DNA from 3 places in the Rhizobium sp. YAF28 genome. Region 1 is predicted to be linked to each of the others. Evidence: predicted binding sites of a transcription regulator. Region 1 holds the regulator's gene; each other region holds the start of a gene.

Region 1 (6,462 bases):
CGTCGTCGCGGCAGGTCTCCGCGGGCGTGGCACTTGTCAACCGCACCGGCGAGGCACTCGGCGATATCGACCGCCAGGTGCTGCAGGTGACGGCGCTGACCGAAGCGATCGTGCGCTCGTCTTCAGAACAGTCGGTCGCGCTCGTCGAGGTCAACGCTGCCGTCAACCGTATGGATCAGGTGACACAGCAGAATGCGGCGATGGCCGAGGAGACAAACGCCGCCTGCCAGGAGCTCGGCAACGAGGCGTCCCATCTCGGGCGCATGCTCTCCCGCTTCGCACTGGAGGAAAGGCGCCCGTCCCGCGCGGCAGCCTGATGCTGCCTGCCGTTCAGGCGGCCTTGGCGATCGCGTCGAAGGCGAGAAGCTTCTCGAGAAGCCGCGGCATGTCCTTGAGATAGACCATGTTCGGCCCGTCGCAGGGCGCGTTATCCGGATCCTGATGGGTTTCGATAAAGATGCCGGCAACGCCGACGGCAACGGCTGCACGCGCCAGCGTTTCCACGAACTGCCGCTCTCCGCCGGAGGTTTCCCCCTGCCCGCCAGGCTGCTGGACTGAATGCGTGGCGTCGAAAATAACGGGGGCGCCGGTTGCTGCCATGATCGGCAGGGAACGCATGTCGGAGACCAGCGTATTGTAACCAAAGGAAGCGCCGCGCTCGCACAGCAAGATGTTCGGATTGCCGCTCTGGTTCAGCTTGCCGAGCACGTTCTTCATATCCCAAGGCGCCAGGAACTGGCCCTTCTTGACGTTGATAACGCGGCCGGTCTTTGCCGCAGCCACCAGGAGATCCGTCTGACGAGACAGGAAGGCCGGTATCTGCAGGATGTCGACGACCTTGCCCACTTCGGCGCATTGTTCTTCAGTGTGGATGTCGGTCAGAACCGGAATGCCGAGTTCCTTCTTGAGATCGGCAAAAACCTCCAGGCCCTTTTCAAGGCCGACGCCGCGTTTGCTCGACAAGGAAGAGCGGTTCGCCTTGTCGAAAGACGTCTTATAGACGAGCCCGATACCGAGCTTGGCGCACAGTTCCTTCAACGTGCCGGCAACCATGAACGCATGGTCGCGGCTTTCCATTTCGCAAGCGCCGGCAATCAGCGACAGGCGCCCGGCATTGGAGAAAGTGACCTTGCCGGCGCCTTCGCCGACCGTCACCACGGAGTTGGTAGTAGAGCTCATGATGTTTCCTCGAAAGCGAAGAGCACGCCCTGGCCGGGCGCGGGCTTCACCAGAATACGGTTGCCCTTGCGTGTGTAGGTCACCCCGTTAGCAGCCAAATGCGCTTCTGTCACGGCCAGATCGCCAACCGCAAAGAGGATTGCCCGGCCGCCCAGGCCGCGATCGATATCCGGCGTCGCCAGATCGAAATAGGCCTCCAGCCCCTGCGGGGTCATCAGGCTGATCTTTGCGTTTCCGGTAAGCACCTCCAGCCCGAAACTCGTATCGCCAGCAGAAGCGGCTTTTGCCGCCGAGCGAACGAAGTCGCCGAAGGCTGTCGGCTCGGGGGCTGCGAGAGCGATCTCGGCAATGCCTGTCACGCCATTGGCGTGGGTCTCCAGCACGTTGCGGTCGGCAGGAAGCGGGTTGATGCGCTCGACAGCGAAGAGAAAGAAATCCGGTGCCCGGAGGTCGGCAGCGAAGGCGAGCCGGAAGCCGGCAATGCTCTCAGTGCCATCCGGCATTTTCACAGGGCGTTCGAACTGCAGCACAGAACCGGCACTGATGCTGCCCTCCACGAATCGAGCATGTTCGTGCTTTGCATCCGCGGTGGCGAAGGCGATGGCGGACAGTCCCTCGCTGCCGCAGCGGAAGCGGAAAGCCTGATCGCGAGCCGTGAAGACATTGCCCTCACGTGCCGTCACCTCGCTCTCCTCGACGCTCGCGACACCGAGCGGCTCGATATAGGTTTTGTCGGCAAAGAAAACACAGGCATTCTCCGTGCCGAAGGGATGGCGGGCATCGGGCGCGACGGTAAAGCCCAGCTTGCCCAGCCTTTCGCGGGCAAGGTCGATATCGGTAACCGGCAAAACGAGATGATCGATCGGAAGCGTGTCTTGGCTCATCGGTTCTTCTCCCAGCAGTGACAAGGAGATGTGCTTCAGCAGGTCTCGTGAAACAAGGCCAGACAGGCCTAAGGGCGATAAAAATCAAATTCTCGACAGATTGAACAGAAGTTTTACGAAAATTTAGCTACTTGCGGAACACATATGGAACATATAGTGTCCGTTCTGGATTTGTTTCAAGACTGGGGAGACGCCATGCTCACGCGCAAACAACAGGAACTCCTTCTTTTCATTCATGAAAGGATGAAGGAGTCAGGCGTTCCACCGTCTTTCGACGAGATGAAGGACGCACTGGATCTGGCCTCGAAATCCGGTATTCACCGGCTGATCACGGCGCTCGAAGAACGCGGCTTCATTCGCCGGCTTCCGAACCGGGCGCGCGCGCTCGAAGTCATCAAACTGCCGGAAGCCTACAGCCCGAGCCTGCAGCCTCGGCGCGGCTTTTCACCGAGCGTCATCGAGGGCAGCCTCGGCAAGCCCCAGCCCGTGGCGCCTCCTGCCTCGGCGAAGCCAGCACCCGCTGCCGATAACGGCAATGCGGTCTCCGTTCCCGTCATGGGCCGCATCGCCGCCGGTGTTCCGATCTCGGCAATCCAGAACAATACGCATGACATCACCGTTCCCGCCGATATGCTTGGCTCCGGTGAACATTATGCGCTGGAAGTTCGCGGCGACTCGATGATCGAAGCCGGCATCTTCGATGGCGACACGGTCATCATCCGCAATGGCAGCACAGCCAATCCGGGTGATATCGTCGTCGCGCTCGTCGATGACGAGGAAGCAACGCTCAAGCGTTTCCGCCGCAAGGGCGCATCGATTGCGCTCGAGGCAGCAAACCCTGCTTACGAGACCCGCATCTTTCCGCCGGATCGCGTCAAGGTCCAGGGCAAGCTCGTCGGCCTCATTCGCCGCTATCACTGACCGGTGACAGATTGGCGTCTGCGAATGTGTTACTGCGCCAATCATAGGCGCGGTGGCGCATCCAGGGTCGCCCCAATGTGTCGAATGCGGTTGCGACCTCAATTCCCTTATCGGTGAATCGAAGTTCGACAGAACCTGTCTTGCGCAGCGTCTCGCCGGTAAAGAGCAGCGCGCCGGAACGACAGCGGTCGAAGCGCAATCGGACAGGGGTCACCACAATATCAGCCGTATCGCAGGCTGGTCCGAGATAGGCAGCATTGTCGATGACGGTCAGTTTCTTTCCATTGACGAGCAAAGTGGTGCACCAGGCGCCCTTCAGGCAGGAGAAGCGTGACGGCGGGCTAATGGCGACTGCCTGTCTCATTGCCTCTCTGGCTTCATTCTGTTGGTCGGGTGACAGTTGCAGTCTTTGACCATCAGGCGCAGTGGGCGCCTTGGCAGCTTGAAGCATAACTGGCTTCTGATGCTCTTCGACGGCAAGGGCCCTCTGCCATTGTTCGAAGATGAAGGCGGGCGGCTTTTCACGGTTCGAAGCCATCGCCTCTCCATCGACTATAGCGACCAGGCTGCCATCTTCGGAGATAGCGATATCGGGCATCGCCTCCGATGGAAGAAGGACAACAGCGAGCGTCGAGACCGCGACAATTGCCGTTCCCATGTGCCGCAGCCGGGTTCTGAGCAGGGTCAGCAGCAGAAATCCGAAAACGGCGGTCGGGAAATACCAGCCGGGCAAGCGGCCTACATCTATGTTGCCGCCCCACCCCGCTACTGCCTTTGCGATGGTGATCACCAGATCAAGCCCGAAGCCTGCCACCGGCCATAGCCAGCCGTCCAGACCAAACGGCATCAGCAGCATTGCCAGCATCCCGGCCGGCATGACGATGAAGGTGATGACCGGCATGGCCGCGAGATTTGCCGGCAGGCCATAGGCAGTCAGCCGGTGGAAATGCTCGATCGAAAACAGCGCCGTCGAGAAACCACCGATCAGCGACGTCAGGAAAACGCCACCGAAGAAGCCACCAACCATGAAGAAGGGCTTCATGATCGGCAGCTTGGCAAAGGCATTCTCCCGCATCGGCCGCCCCTTCCAGAGGTCGTAGCCGGCGACCAGTGCAAGCGTTGCGGCAAAGGACATCTGGAAACTCGGCCCTAGCCCCTCCGATGGCGAGACCGCGAGGATCACGAGAGTGGATAGCGCCACGTTTCTGAGACTGATCGACGGCCGGTCGAAGAAGACCGCAACCAGCATAATCGCCATCATGATGAAGGCGCGTTCGGCGGAGACGGCAAAACCCGAGATCAGATAGTAGGCCGTCACCGCAGCAAGCGCACCGGCCGCCGCGATCTTCTTGGTTGGCCACGCCTGGGCAATGCCGGGAAAAAGACTGAGAATGACGCGCAGCCCGACAAAGAAGATGCCAGCGGAAAGCGCCATGTTGAGGCCGGAGATCGCGATGATATGCGCAAGGCCGGACTGCCGCAGCGCCTCCGTCGTTTCATCCGAGATCGCCCGTCTCTCGTCCGTGACGAGGGAGGCGGCAAAAGCCCCGGTGTCGCCGGGTAGTGTGGAGCGAATCCGATCGCCGATGCCGCTTCTCAGGCGGTAGAGCGACTCCAGAATTGCCTCACCGACCGAGTTCGATCGCTCCGGCTGTTCCGCAACCCTCTTGGGTACTCCATAGAAGAAGCCGTTGGCACCGATGCCGTCAAAATAGGCGCTGAAGGCAAAATCATTGAGGTGGGAGAGCGCCGGCCCCGCCGGAGGCGTGAGACGTGCCCTGCCCTCGATGACGTCGCCGAGTTCGAACGGCTGGGCGGCTCCGCGGACCAGCACGGAGATGCGTTCGGGCGGACGCTTGATCTCAGGAGCATCCGTACCGGTGACGTCAAGAATATAACGCCAGCGCCCTTGGCCATCGCCTTCTCGGCGTTCGATCCGGCCGGTCACCGTTGTCGTTACGGCTGAATCGAGGATCAGGGTCTTTGCCCGCCATGTTTCGATCTGCGCGGAGAGCATTCCACCGGCAAAAAGAAGTAGAGCAAGCAGCGTCGCCTGCAGTTTCGTCCGGGCATAACCGCAGAGCGCAACGGCAATAAGGAGAACAAGCAGGCAGAGACCGAGCGACACGGCCGGAAAGTCCGAGGCCGCCAGAAACCAGGTCGCGGCACCTGCACCAAGGAAGACCGGAGAGAAGAGGATGAGGCGACCGTGGCCGGCCTCTTCGGTGGCCATACGCATCGACGACCCGACGTATCGTTTCGCAACAGTCACCAATCGCCATCGAAATGGGATCGCAACCTGGGTCCGAGCCGATTGCGTCACAATGGCGCGCGGGGCAATGCCAGCAAAATCCATCTTTTCATCAATGGATTGCTCTTGTCGTTCTCTTGTCTCTATCCCCGCCATGATCGCCTGGACCCGCCCCCGGATACCGGCAGAATGCAACCTGAAATCAAAACGAGCAAACAATAATCGATTGAAATAAGAGGAAAATTCGCGGGAGCAAAAAATCCAGTCAAATCATGGTGTTCTGATATGCATTTAGCTCATCGCTGCACTGCCTAAAAGATGATGCCGCGATGCACAAAATGGCATCACGGTAACTTGGCATTAGCTTCGCGATCATATAGCTATCGCTTAGGACGCTTAACCCTTATGGCGCTTTTGCGGCGCCACCGCCACCCCGGAGGATCAGCATGACGGATCAAAGCGCTACAATCAAAATCGGTGACAAATCAGTCGATCTCGCCGTGCGAAAAGGCACGGTTGGACCCGACGTCATCGACATCGGTGCCCTCTACAAGAACACGGCTTCCTTCACCTACGATCCCGGGTTTACGTCGACTGCATCCTGTGAATCGAAGATCACCTATATCGACGGCGACGAAGGCGTTCTGCTGCATCGCGGCTACCCGATCGAGCAGCTTGCCGAGCATGGCGACTTCCTGGAAGCCTGCTACCTGCTGCTCTACGGCGAATTGCCGACCGCCGCCCAGAAGAAGGACTTCGACTATCGCGTCACGCACCACACCATGGTGCATGAACAGATGAGCCGCTTCTTCACCGGCTTCCGTCGCGACGCCCATCCGATGGCCGTCATGTGCGGCTGCGTCGGCGCGCTTTCGGCCTTCTATCACGACTCCACCGATATCACCGATCCGCACCAGCGCATGGTCGCCAGCCTGCGCATGATCGCCAAGATGCCGACGCTCGCAGCGATGGCCTATAAGTACCATATCGGCCAGCCCTTCGTTTACCCGAAGAATGATCTGGATTACGCGTCCAACTTCCTGCGCATGTGCTTTGCCGTTCCCTGCGAGGAATATGTCGTCAATCCGGTGCTCGCACGCGCCATGGACCGTATCTTCATCCTCCATGCCGATCACGAGCAGAATGCCTCGACCTCGACGGTCCGTCTCGCAGGCTCCTCGGGTGCGAACCCGTTCGCCTGCATCGCCGCCGGCATCGCCTGCCTCT
Region 2 (6,462 bases), on a different contig from region 1:
CCTTCAGCGCCTCGACGATCAATTGCCCGCCTGTCCTCTTCATGGCCCCTTCCTTCTCATGGCGATGTCTTCCTCTCCCATTCTACCAGTTCGGTCAGAACCTCTTCATTGTGCTCGCCAAGGCGCGGGCTCGGCCGTTCGTAACGCAGCGGCGTTTCCGATAGCACGACCGGCGTGCGCACACCCGGGATCATCGTGCCTGCGGCATCCGGCAGATCGATGCGCAGGCCGCGCGCGACAATCTGCGGATCGGCAAACATTTCTTCGATCGTGTTGATGGCGCCGGCCGGGACGGCGTTGTCCTCGCAAGCCTTCAGGAGGTCGGCTTTTTGCCATTTCAGCGTTTCGGTGGAGACCATCCGGCGCACTGCATCTCTGTTGGCGACACGTGCCTTGTTGGTCGCGAAGTTCTCGTCATCGGCGATGACGAGGCCGAGGATCGTGCAGAGCCGGCGAAACTGGCCGTCATTGCCGACGGCGAGAATGAGATAGCCGTCAGCCGTCGGCACGACCTCATAGGGCGAGATATTCGGATGTGCATTGCCGAGGCGCACTGGCGCGCGGCCGGAAACCAGATAATTCATGTTCTGGTTGGCAAGAATTGCCGATTGCACATCGAGCAGCGCCATGTCGATCAGCTGGCCTTCGCCCGCCTTCAGGGCATGGATGAGGGCAGCTTCGATCGCCGAGACCGCATAGATGCCGGTGAAGATATCTGCAATCGCGACACCCGCTTTCATCGGCTGTCCATCTGGTTCGCCCGTTATCGACATGAAACCCGACATGCCCTGGACGATATAGTCGTAGCCGGCGAGACTGGCGTAGGGGCCGGTCTGGCCGAAGCCGGTGATGGAGCAATAGACAAGGCGCGGATTGATCGCTTTCAGGCTCTCATAGTCGAGCCCGTATTTGACGAGGCCGCCGAGCTTGAAGTTTTCGATCAGCACGTCGGCGGTGGCGACGAGGCGGCGCACCAGCGACTGGCCTTCCTCGCTTTTCAGGTCTGCGGTGACGGAGCGCTTGCCGCGATTGGCGGAATGATAATAGGCGGCGGAGAGATTTTCGCCATCCGCGCCTTCGACGAAGGGCGGCCCCCAATGCCTGGTGTCGTCGCCGCCATCAGGGTTTTCCACCTTGATGACATCGGCGCCGAGATCGGCCAGCATCTGCCCCGCCCAGGGGCCGGCCAACACACGCGCAAGCTCGATCACCCTAATGCCCGCAAGCGGCGGCTTCTTCTTCACGTCTTCCGTCATGTTCCTCCCAAATTCCTCCCAATTCCTCCTATGGGCGGCGGATTTCAGGGCGCCCTCGTTGCCTCAGATGTATCGGATACGGGTTTGGAAGCAAAGCGCCGCTCGCGCCAGATGATGTAGAGGCCCGACGCGATGACGATGAGGATGCCGAGCCATTTCAGCGCGTCCGGGAAATCGGCGAATACCAGCCAGGCAAAGACCGTGGCCGAGACGATTTCCAGATATTGCAGCGGCGCAAGCGTGGAGGCCGGGGCGGCGCGATAAGCGTAAGCCGCGAGAATGCCCGTTATCGCTGCGGCAATGCCCGTACCCAGCAAGTAGCCGAAGGCGGGAAGATCGGGCATGGTCGTGTCGAAAATGTCGGAGCCGCTGCCATAACCGAAGAACAGGATGACGGTGCAGAAGAAGATGCCCCAGAGGCCGGTTTGGAACTGCATGGCCCAGGGATCTTCCCGGTGTGACAGCACGCGTGTCATCAGCGCGAAGACGGCGATGCAGAAGGCGCTGACGACGGGCAGCAGGGCGATATAGCCCACCTGCTCGAAGCTCGGCTGGATGATCAGCATGGCGCCCAGGAAACCGACGGCGCAGGCGCTGTAGCGGCGCCAGCCGATGGTTTCCTTCAGGAAGATGCTGCCGAGGATCGTCAGGATGATCGGCTCGACGAAGAAGATAGCGATGGCATCGGCAACCGCCATGACCTTCAGCGTTGTGACGAAGCAGATCATCGAGATGGTGACCATCGCGCCGCGGATGGCATGATACCAGCTCTGCTTCAGCGAGAACTGGATCTTTGCGCCGCGCAGGAAGATGAAAGGCAGCATTGTGAGCGCCTGGATGACGAAGCGGAAGCCGGCCACTTCAGTGGAGGAGATGGTTGTCGTCGCCAGCTTCGAGAAGATGTCGATCAGCGGCGAGATCAGCACCGAGAGCAGCATGAAAAGCAAGCCGAACGTCACCTCGGATGAGGCGGGATGGCGGGTGGAACTCAGGCTCGTCATCTCAGGTCCTTTCGCTCGGGACCGCGGATTGCCTCGTCGCACCAACCGGCGAAATCCGCAATTGCCGTTTCCGCGCCGATCTCGTTCAGCGTTTCATGTCGCATGTCCTGATATATCTCAGTGCTGATACGGGAGAAGCCTCGGCTTTTCAAACGCTTTGACAACCAGAGCACGGCTTTTCCATTGTTGGTTGCCGGGTCCTTGCCGCCGCCGACCAGATGGATCGGCATGTTCTTCGGCAGGGTCTCGAGCCGTTCCTTTTCGATGCCGCGGAAGGTGAGGGCGAAGACATCGAGCCAGAGCGACACCGAAGCATCGAAGCCGCAAAGCGGATCGGCAATATAGGCGTCGACCTCGGCCGGATCGCGCGACAGCCAGTCGAATTCCGTACGGTGATCGGGAACGGATTTGCCCCAGGCGGAAAATGTCAGCCTCGGCAGCATGTCACTCGGCACGTCCGAGCCTTTCAGCATGCGTTCGGCAAGGAGGATCGCCTGTGCAGCGCGGCCGGAGAGACCGACGGCGAAAATCGAATTCCAGACGGCAAGGGCTGCGAAACGGCGGGGAAGATCGGCGGCTGCATTCAGCGCGATCAGGCCGCCCATGGAGTGACCGAGCAGAATGACGGGCAGGCCCGGGTGACGGCCCGTGGCAAAGGTGTGCATGGCGGCGATATCGCTGATGACACTCTCAACACCGTTGCGTCTCGCAAAGCGACCGAGCGGCGCATCATCGGCCGTTGTCTCGCCGTGGCCGCGATGGTCATGCGCATAGACATGGTAGCCGCTTGCCGCCATGGCCCCGGCAAAGCGGCGGTAACGGCGGGAATGTTCGGTAAGACCGTGTGAAATCATCAGGATGGCGCGCGCTTGCCCCACGGCGGGCTGGTGATGATAGGCAAGCGAAGCCGCGGCGTTTTGCAGCCGCAATGTCTCGGAAAACATGCATTCCTCCCACGCCCAAAAGACCAGATATCAAGGCAAATGCAATATTGCGGTTTCGCTCATACATAAGAAAAGCATGCTTGCCCCTGCGATTCAGGGTTGCGCAAACTTCGGCTTCATGCTTGTTTGTTCCTGTATTGTTCTTTGTCGGAGCTATTTCGGGGCTAATAATGGGCAAGTTTCTACTCTCGGTTTCCATCCTGTTCCTTTCGCTGTCGTCAGTCGTTTCCGTATCCGCACAGGAAAGCGGGCGCACACGGTTCATCCTTGCGGCAAGCTGGCAGCCGGCATTCTGCCAGACCAACCAGAAGAAGGCTGAATGCGCCAGCCAGAGCGGCGACCGCTATGACGCCACCAACTTTTCTCTCCATGGTCTGTGGCCGATGCGGAAGGACTATTGTGACGTATCCGCCGACCAGAAAGCCGCCGACAAGGACGGCCAGTGGATGAGCCTGCCGGCGGTGAACCTTTCGGCCGAGACGAAGAGTGCGCTCGACAAGGCGATGCCCGGCACGCAATCGGCGCTCGAGCGGCATGAATGGATCAAGCACGGCACCTGCACGAAAATGAGTGCCGACGATTATTTCGCCACCGCCATTCATCTGATGGGCGATCTCAATGCTTCGGCCGTGCGTGATCTCTTTGCCGCCAATGTCGGCAAGACGCTGAAGGCCGATGCAATCAAGGCGGCCTTCGACAAGAGCTTCGGCGCAGGTGCCAGCGACCGGGTGAAGATGAGCTGCCGGCGCGTCGGCAACAAGCGCGTGATCAGCGAACTGACGATCGGGCTTTCGCAGGATACCGTTTCGGCTCAAGCGAAGGAGAAGGGCCTCGGTGGCCTCATCCAGGGGGCAGGGCAGACTTCCTTCGGCTGTGACGAAGGCATTGTGGATGCAGCCGGCTTCTGACGGAAACATGCCGAAATCCCGACGAAACGGGGTTTCGGCGTTGCCCGACGGCGTGGTTTCGCCTACATAGCGGCCACGATTTCAAGTTTCCGCCCGGAGCATCCCAGCATGGCACGCCAGTTCATCTATCATATGTCCGGCCTCAACAAGGCCTATGGCAATAAGAAGATCCTCGAGAATATCCACCTTTCCTTCTATCCCGATGCCAAGATTGGTATCCTGGGTCCGAACGGCGCCGGTAAGTCCACCGTGCTGCGCATCATCGCCGGTCAGGACAAGGAATATACCGGTGAAGCCTGGCTCGCCGAAGGCGCGACGGTCGGATACCTGGAACAGGAACCGAAACTCGATCCGAACAAGACAGTGTTTGAGAATGTCATGGAAGGCGTTGCCTCCAAGACGGCTGTGCTCGAGCGCTACAACGAATTGATGATGAACTATTCCGACGAGACGGCGGACGAGGGTGCAAAGCTCCAGGACATCATCGACAGCCAGAACCTCTGGGATCTGGAAAGCCAGGTCGAGATGGCAATGGAAGCCCTGCGCTGCCCACCGCGCGACGCCGAAGTCACCAGCCTTTCGGGTGGTGAGCGTCGCCGTATCGCACTTTGCCGCCTGCTGCTGTCGCAGCCGGATCTGCTTCTGCTCGACGAACCGACCAACCATCTGGACGCCGAAACCATCGCCTGGCTCGAAAAGCATCTGCGCGATTATCCGGGCGCCGTGATGATGATCACCCACGATCGCTACTTCCTGGACAACGTCACCGGCTGGATCCTGGAACTCGATCGCGGCCGTGGCATCCCCTACGAAGGCAACTACTCGGCTTACCTGCTCGCCAAGGCCAAGCGCATGCTGCAGGAAAACCGCGAAGAGGCAGGCCGCCAGAAGGCGATCAGCCGCGAACAGGAATGGATTGCTTCCAGCCCGAAGGCCCGCCAGGCCAAGTCCAAGGCGCGTATCAAGTCCTACGAGCAACTGGTGGAGGCCGCCGAGAAGCAGCGTCCCGGCGACGCGCAGATCATCATCCCGGTCAGCGAGCGTCTCGGCCAGATTGTCATCGAAATGGAAGGCATCACCAAGGGCTTCGAGGGCCGCACGCTGATCAACGACCTGTCGATCAAGCTGCCGCCGGGCGGCATCGTCGGCATCATCGGCCCGAACGGCGCCGGCAAGACGACGCTGTTCAAGATGATCACCGGCCAGGAAAAGCCGGATGCTGGATCGGTCCGCATCGGCGAAACCGTGCATCTCGGTTATGTCGACCAGAGCCGCGATGCTCTCGACGGTAACAAGACCGTCTGGGAGGAAATCTCCGGCGGCGCCGAAATTATCAAGCTCGGCAAGTTCGACATGAATTCCCGTGCCTATTGCGGCGCCTTCAACTTCAAGGGCGGCGACCAGCAGCAGAAGGTCGGCAATCTCTCGGGTGGTCAGCGCAACCGCGTTCACCTTGCCAAGATGCTGAAGGCCGGCGGCAACGTTCTGCTGCTCGACGAACCGACCAACGACCTCGATACGGAAACGCTGGGTGCTCTGGAAAGCGCGCTGGAAGCATTTGCCGGCTGCGCCATCATCATCAGCCACGATCGCATGTTCCTCGACCGTCTGGCCACGCACATCCTCGCTTTCGAAGGCGAGGGCCATGTCGAATGGTTCGAAGGCAACTTCGAGGACTATGAGCAGGACAAGGTCCGCCGCCTCGGCCCCGACGCCTTGAACCCGGGCAGCCAGGCCCACAAGCGCCTGACGCGCTGATCGGCTCTTTGCGCTTTTCGAAAGCCCCGGCTGGTCCGGGGCTTTTTTGATGTCTGCTGTCGTTATCACCACAGGCAAGTTCGCAAATCGGTAAAATGCCGCTTGCCTCGGCTATCCAAATCACATAAAGATATCTTTATATCTTGATTGGGTAGAATATGAGCGAACCCCTAAGGCTTGGACTGGATGCGCTGGTGGACGTCTTGAAGGCGGCCGGCGAACCGACGCGCCTGCGGCTGCTGGCGCTGCTGGCGGCGGGCGATCTCACCGTGACAGATCTTACGGAAATTCTCGGCCAATCCCAGCCCCGTATCTCCCGGCACCTGAAGCTGCTTGGCGAAGCGGAATTGATAGACCGCTATCAGGAAGGCGCCTGGGCCTATTTCCGGCTGGCGCAGGAGGGCAAGGCCGCTGCCCTGGTACGGGCCTTGCTGAAGCATGTCTCCGAAAACGATCCTGTCGTCCAGCGTGACGGCGAGCGTCTGGCGTCCGTCAAGCGCCAGCGTGCCGAGCGGGCGCAGGCCTATTTCAGCCGCAACGCCGCCGAATGGGACGAGCTTCGCCGTCTGCATGCTGCTGACGAGGAGGTGGATGC
Region 3 (6,462 bases), on a different contig from region 1:
CAAGGTTGCTCCCGTGCCTGCAAACGAGCTAGAACGACAGGCCTGCCTTTCTTTCCCTGGATATTCTCCCATGTCTTTTGCGCCCCTTCATCTCGACACTCCTCTGATCCAGACAGCACCCGATTTCAGCGCCAGCGGCAAGCCGCTTTGGTTAAAGCTCGATGCGCTACAGCCTTCAGGCAGCTTCAAGCTGCGTGGTGTCGGCCGCCTTTGCCAGCATGAGGTTCAAAACGGTGCGCGCGAGATCTTCTGCGCCTCCGGCGGCAATGCCGGCATTGCCGCAGCCTATGCCGGGCGGGCACTTGGCGTGCCTGTTACGATCGTCGTGCCTGAGACGACGGCACCTGACGTGCGTCGAACGATTGCCGCAACGGGCGCCAATGTGCTGGTTCATGGTTCTGTCTTCGATGAGGCCAATGCGCATGCGATCGAACTCGCCGAAAGCCGCAAGGCGACCTATGTGCATCCTTTCGACCATCCGCTCCTGTGGGATGGCCATGCGACGCTGATCGATGAGGTGGTGGCAAAGGGTGCCAAATTCGATTGTGTCGTTACCAGCGTCGGCGGTGGCGGTCTGCTTGCCGGCATCGTCGAGGGGCTGAAGCGGAACGGGCTTTCGGACGTGCCTGTCATTGCCGTCGAGACGGAAGGAGCTGCATCATTTCATGCAAGCCTCAAGGCCAATGAGCGTATTTCGCTGCCGGCCATTACATCGATTGCCACCTCGCTCGGCGCGCGGCAGGTGGCGCAGCATGTCTTCGATCTGCCGAAGCATCACCCGATCGAAAGTGTTCTCGTCAGCGATGCCGATGCCGTGGCCGCCTGCCTGAAATTTGCCGATGCGCAGCGCATCCTGGTCGAACCGGCCTGTGGTGCCGCACTTGCCGTTGCCGATGTGCATGCCGGTCTGCTGTCGCGCTTCGACAATCCGCTGATCGAAGTTTGCGGCGGTATCGGCGTGTCGCTTGAAAAGCTCAGCGTCTGGAGAGAAAAGTTTCTCTGAGATCCGGACAAAGAAAAAGCCGGGCGAAAGCCCGGCTCGATCTCAAAGCAATTTGGTGAGGCTCAGGCGGCCCAGGGGTGCGAAGCGGCGTTCTTCTTTTCGAACTCGTCGATCGCCTTGCCCTTTTCCATGGTCAGGCCGATATCATCGAGGCCGTTCAGCAGGCAGTGGCGCTTGAACTCGTCGAGATCGAACTTGATCGAGCCGCCGTCCGGACCGGTGATTTCGAGGTTTTCAAGGTCGACCGTCAGAATGGCGTTGGAGCCGCGCTCGGCGTCGTCCATCAGCTTGTCGAGGTCTTCGTGGCTGACCTGGATCGGCAGGATGCCGTTCTTGAAGCAGTTGTTATAGAAGATGTCGGCGAAGCTGGTGGAGATCACGCAGCGGATGCCGAAATCGAGCAGCGCCCATGGAGCGTGTTCGCGCGAGGAGCCGCAGCCGAAATTGTCACCGGCAACCAGGATCTTTGCCTCGCGGTAAGCCGGCTTGTTCAGCACGAAATCAGGGTTTTCGGAGCCGTCTTCGTTGTAGCGGGCTTCGGCGAAAAGGCCCTTGCCAAGGCCGGTGCGCTTGATGGTCTTCAGATAGTCCTTCGGAATGATCATGTCGGTGTCGATGTTGACGACCGGCAGAGGGGCTGCAACGCCCGTGAGCTTCACGAATTTATCCATGACCTATGCTCCATTTCAGCAAAACGTACTTTCTGACTTTGCATCTATTCCAGTTTCCCGCCGAAATGAAGAAGAATCTTTCGTTGATGGTGGCCACGCGGTGTTTCGCGCGGCCTGCCGATTGCGCGTGTCCCTTTACTTGGACGGTGCGTTCAGGCCCCAGAGCACGCCGAACGGATCACGAAGCTGGCCGTAACGGTCACCCCAGAACATCAGTTCGACCGGCATGACGACTTCGGCGCCGGCGGCCACTGCGCGGTTCCACCAGAAATCGATATCGTCGATCACCAGCTGGATGGCAAAACCTTCATGGCCTTTGAAGGGATGGCCGTATTCCGGATAGGCATCCGACAGCATGAGCGAGCTGCCATTAATATAGAGATGCACATGCATCGTGCGGCTGCTCTCGTCGACCGGCACGAGATAGGCTTCTTCAGCGCCGAAAGCTTTCTTGTAAAATTCCGCAGCCTTTACCGCGCCGTCGACCGTCAGATAGGGAAGCAGGCCGTTCTTGACCGGCGGCATCTTGGTCTGGTTGTTCTCCGTTGCATCCATGCTCGTCCTCCATTCGTTTTTAAAGTGCCGGCTGAATGCCTGGCTGCTTCAAGGACGTAGCATGGGAACGTGAGCCGACAATGTCGGTCAGAATTTTCAGAGAAAATGATCAGAGATCGATGATCGTGCCGCGGCCGTCGTTCCAGATGCGCATCTCGCGCTTACCATCGGCGCGGGCGCGGACGGGAGCGGGCTTCATCTTCATCGAAAGGGCGCGGCCGACCATGAGCACGGTCAGGATGCCGCCAACGGCGAGCGTGACCGAGAAGGTGAGAAGCAGCATGGCCACGAAAACGGTGGCGCCGGCAAGCATGAAGAAGATGGAGCGAATGTTCTGCATTGGTTTGAAACCTTTCTACGGAAAGGAATGTGGTCCTTCTTTTTCCTCTCTGCAAGCCAAGCGTGGCTTTTTGTTGTCTTGCCGGGCTTTGCGAAGCTTGGCACTAATGGTCCATGAGCCGAACACCACCTCTTCGTTCCCTGCGTCTGCGCCGCTCGGTGCTGAGCGTACCCGCCATCAATGCGCGTGCGCTTGAAAAGACCCATTCCCTTGATTGCGATGCGGTTATTCTCGATCTGGAGGATTCCGTCGCGCCCGAGAGGAAGGCGGAAGCGCGCGACAATCTGAAGGCCTTTTTTGCCGGGTCGCCGCTTGAGGGCAAGGAAAGGATCATCCGTATCAATTCTTTGTCATCCGGATTCGGACTGGCGGATCTGGAACTGGTCAAGGCGCTTTCGCCCGATGCCGTTCTGCTTCCAAAGGTGGATGAGCCACAGGATGTAATGGCTGTCAGCGATCTGCTTGCCGAGGCCTATGCGCCGGAGGAGTTGCGCATCTGGGCGATGATCGAGACGCCGCGTGGCGTGCTGAATGCTGCAGCGATCGCCGAATCCGGCCGCACGCCGGGCTCGCGGCTCGATTGCCTCGTGGTCGGCCTCAACGACCTGCGCAAGGAAACGGGCGTCTTGCCGCAGTCGGGGCGGACCTATCTCGTGCCCTGGCTGATGCAGGTCGTTCTGGCGGTCAAGGCCTATGGGCTCGATGCGCTTGACAGCGTCTTCAACGATTTCCGGGATGACGAAGGTTTCGATGCCGAGTGCGGGCAGGGCCGCGCCATGGGTTTTGCAGGGAAGATGCTGATCCATCCGGCGCAGATTGCAGCCGCCAACGCGCATTTCGGGCCTGACGCGGAGGAGATTGCGGAGGCGGAAGCCATCATTGCCGCTTTCGCTGATCCGGCGACCGAGGGGCTCAACGTGATCAATGCGAACGGGCGGATGATCGAGCGGCTGCATCTTGTCCAGGCCGAAGCTCTGGTCCATAAAGCGCACCTGATTTCTGCAAGAAAGCCCGCCTGATGAAACTCTACCGCTTCCTGACTGGTCCCGACGACGCTTCCTTCTGCCACAAGGTCACGACGGCACTGAACAAGGGCTGGTCTCTGTCCGGCTCGCCCAGCTATGGCTTCAATGCTGCGACCGGCCAGATGCAGTGCGGCCAGGCCGTCGTCAAGGATGTCGAGGGCAAGGATTATCACCCGGACATGAAACTGTCTGAGCAGTAAGCTTAACGTTCGGCCGCCTCTTCGGCGCTCGCCTCGATGCGCTCCATGTCATCGTCGCTGAGGCCGAAGTGGTGGCCGATCTCATGGATCAGCACATGGGTGATGATGTCACCCAGCGTTTCGTCGTTTTCGGCCCAGTAATCGAGGATCGGACGGCGATAGAGGCGGATGCGGTTCGGCATCTCGCCGGTTTCCACGGTAAAGCGCTCCGAAATGCCGCGGCCCTCGAAAAGGCCGAGCAGGTCAAAGGGCGTTTCCAGCGCCATATCTTCAAAAACTTCGTCGTCGGGGAAGTCTTCGATTTCGATGGTCAGATTGGTCGTCAGCTTGCGAAATTCGTCCGGCAGATGACTGTAGGCCTCCATTGCCAGCGACTCGAAGGTGCTGATCGCCGGCGCATGGCGGTCCCGCCAATCATCGCTCTGGTCTATGCGGGCCATAAGTATTCCTTCCTTTGCCGGCCCATATAGAACCTTTATCGCCGATTTTCGAGTGCGGAATCAAAGGCAGGAATAAATTCTTATGAAATGATTGTTGACTCTTCATTAGAGCTCTGGAATCTATAAGAACATAACAGGAACAAGACGAATGGAGAGAACGCCATGGCGCAGACCGCCCTGGCGCGCGAGCGGCTTTTTGCGCTCCGCGAAACCATTGCCCGACTGGAGGGAAAACCCGCGCCGGCGCTTGCCGCGGCGGAACGGGAAGCCCTGGCGGAAGGACGCAAGCGGCGGCAGGAGTGTATGCTGCCACACCTCCCCTTCGGGGTGGAAGCACTCGATGAAGCGCTGGAAGGCGGCCTTCAGCTCGATGCGATTACCGAATTCCGCGCGGCGAGTTCCGGTGATGCAGGGACGGCGAGTGGACTGGCGATGGCTATTGCAGCGCGACTGCAGAAGCACGAGGAGGATACCGGCAGGTTGCTGCCGCTGCTCTGGATCGGTGATGCCGTCGGCACACTGGAGGCGGGTCGTCCCTATGCTCCGGGGCTGAAGGATTTCGGGCTGAAGCCGGAAAGGTTTTTCCATGCCGCGCCGCGCAAGCTGGAGGATGCGCTCTGGCTGGCGGAAGCGGCCATCGAAAGTGCTGCCTTCTCGGTTGTCGTCTTCGAAGTGCGCGGCAATCCCCTGCATTTCGGCCTGACCGAAAGCCGCCGGCTCAGTCTCAGGGCACGCGCCGTCCGCCGTCCGCTCTTTCTCGTCCGCCAGGCCGGGGAGGAGGAGGCGAGCAGCGCTGTCTTCCGTCTGCATGTCGAGCCGGCGCCGTCTGATCTGCGGTCGTTGCCGGATGGATCAAAATTTTCCGGCAGCATCGGCAATCCGATTTTCCGTCTCACGCTGGAGAAGAGCCGCAATCCGGCCCCGCTCTCCTTTCTTCTGGAGTGGAACCCCCATGAACGCGAATTTTTCCCCGTCGACGAGCCAAGCTTCGCTCGGCCTCCAAGCGAACAGTCAGCGCATTCTGGCGCTCAGCTTTCCGCATCTGCCAACGGACCGTATCGCCCGCAGGCGATGGGGCCTGTCCTGGCGTTCGAAAGGGCGTCCTGAAGCGGCACCCCTCGTCTGTTCCGGCAAGCTCAATAATGCCATGCGGCTGACAGCGCTGGATGAATTCGCCGAGAAGCTGGGGCTGAAGAAGGAACAGGGCGTTGCCGAAGCGCGCGCCATGTTTCCGGCGCTTGATGTCCTGGAGGAGGATCCAGCAGCCGATCGACGGTTACTGGAAGGGATCGCCGACTGGTGCGACCGCTATACGCCGATGGTGGCGCTCGACGGCAAGGACGGGCTGTTTCTCGATATTACCGGCTGCGCCCATCTCTTCGGCGGTGAGGAGGCGCTTCTCAAGGATATTCTGTCCCGGCTCTTCCATATGGGGCTCGATGTGCGGGGTGCGATCTCCTCATCGCCGGGCCTTTCCTCAGCCGTCTCCCGTTTCGGGCAGGGCGGCGTCGTGGAGGATGAAGAGATGGAGCGCATGCTGATGCCGCTGCCTGTCGCGGCCTTGCGGCTGGAGGGCCAGACCGTTGATGCCCTGAGGAAACTCGGCCTCAAATATGTCGGCGACGTCATTCATGCGCCGCGGTCGCCGCTGACCCGCCGCTTCGGGCCAACGCTGCTTCTGCGCCTTGATCAGGCGCTCGGCCGTGAGGAAGAACCGATCTCGCCCCGGCTTCCTGTCGCTAGCCTCTCATCCGAACGCCGTCTGGTCGAGCCGATCGGCACGGAAGAGCAGATCCTCGCGGTTACCGGACAGGTCGCCGTGTCGCTAAAACCGTCCCTGGAAGCGCGCGGTGCCGGCGGCCGGGTGTTCGAACTGGTGCTGTTTCGTGTCGACGGCAGGGTTTTCCGCATTTCCGTCGGTGCCTCCCGGCCGCTTCGTGAACCGAAGCTCATTGCCGGGCTGTTTTCCGAGCGGTTGCAGGTGATCTATGACGATATCGATGCCGGCTATGGTTTCGAGATCTTGCGCCTGAACGTGCTGCGGCATGACCCGTTCAACGAGGCGCAGGGCGATTTCGAGGGCGACCGGCAGGGGGAGATCTCGCTTTCGAGTTTTGTCGACCGTGTCGCGGCCCGGCTTGGTTCGGACTGCCTGCAAAGCTTCCAGCTTCGCGAGAGCCATGTGCCGGAGCGCGCCGTGATCACGGTGCCGGCAATGGAGAGCCTTC

The links. The regulator LexA, encoded in region 1, represses DNA repair genes until DNA is damaged. The targets are predictions, from matches to a motif close to TGTTCNNNNTGTGTTCNG.
Region 2: the regulator LexA is predicted to act here: its motif matches at 3,329-3,346, upstream of AB4Z13_RS14025 (ribonuclease T2 family protein).
Region 3: the regulator LexA is predicted to act here: its motif matches at 4,359-4,376, upstream of AB4Z13_RS09475 (ImuA family protein).

The regions. Positions count from the first base shown of each region.
Region 1 is NZ_JBFRCX010000006.1:124,603-131,064, forward strand. Features, by position in the region: partial or broken gene AB4Z13_RS15150 (methyl-accepting chemotaxis protein) at 1-317, shown strand, start outside; gene kdsA (3-deoxy-8-phosphooctulonate synthase) at 331-1,179, opposite strand; gene AB4Z13_RS15160 (VOC family protein) at 1,176-2,063, opposite strand; gene lexA (transcriptional repressor LexA) at 2,259-2,984, shown strand; gene AB4Z13_RS15170 (ComEC/Rec2 family competence protein) at 2,965-5,340, opposite strand; gene gltA (citrate synthase) at 5,682-6,462, shown strand, end outside.
Region 2 is NZ_JBFRCX010000005.1:335,983-342,444, reverse strand. Features, by position in the region: gene AB4Z13_RS14045 (thiamine pyrophosphate-binding protein) at 1-43, opposite strand, end outside; gene AB4Z13_RS14040 (CaiB/BaiF CoA transferase family protein) at 57-1,256, opposite strand; gene AB4Z13_RS14035 (DMT family transporter) at 1,301-2,257, opposite strand; gene AB4Z13_RS14030 (alpha/beta fold hydrolase) at 2,254-3,201, opposite strand; gene AB4Z13_RS14025 (ribonuclease T2 family protein) at 3,372-4,109, shown strand; gene ettA (energy-dependent translational throttle protein EttA) at 4,218-5,867, shown strand; gene AB4Z13_RS14015 (metalloregulator ArsR/SmtB family transcription factor) at 6,026-6,462, shown strand, end outside.
Region 3 is NZ_JBFRCX010000003.1:373,225-379,686, reverse strand. Features, by position in the region: gene AB4Z13_RS09510 (pyridoxal-phosphate dependent enzyme) at 71-1,003, shown strand; gene leuD (3-isopropylmalate dehydratase small subunit) at 1,066-1,674, opposite strand; gene AB4Z13_RS09500 (VOC family protein) at 1,810-2,229, opposite strand; gene AB4Z13_RS09495 (hypothetical protein) at 2,339-2,569, opposite strand; gene AB4Z13_RS09490 (HpcH/HpaI aldolase/citrate lyase family protein) at 2,683-3,588, shown strand; gene AB4Z13_RS09485 (DUF1737 domain-containing protein) at 3,588-3,794, shown strand; gene AB4Z13_RS09480 (metallopeptidase family protein) at 3,797-4,234, opposite strand; gene AB4Z13_RS09475 (ImuA family protein) at 4,397-5,341, shown strand; gene AB4Z13_RS09470 (Y-family DNA polymerase) at 5,253-6,462, shown strand, end outside.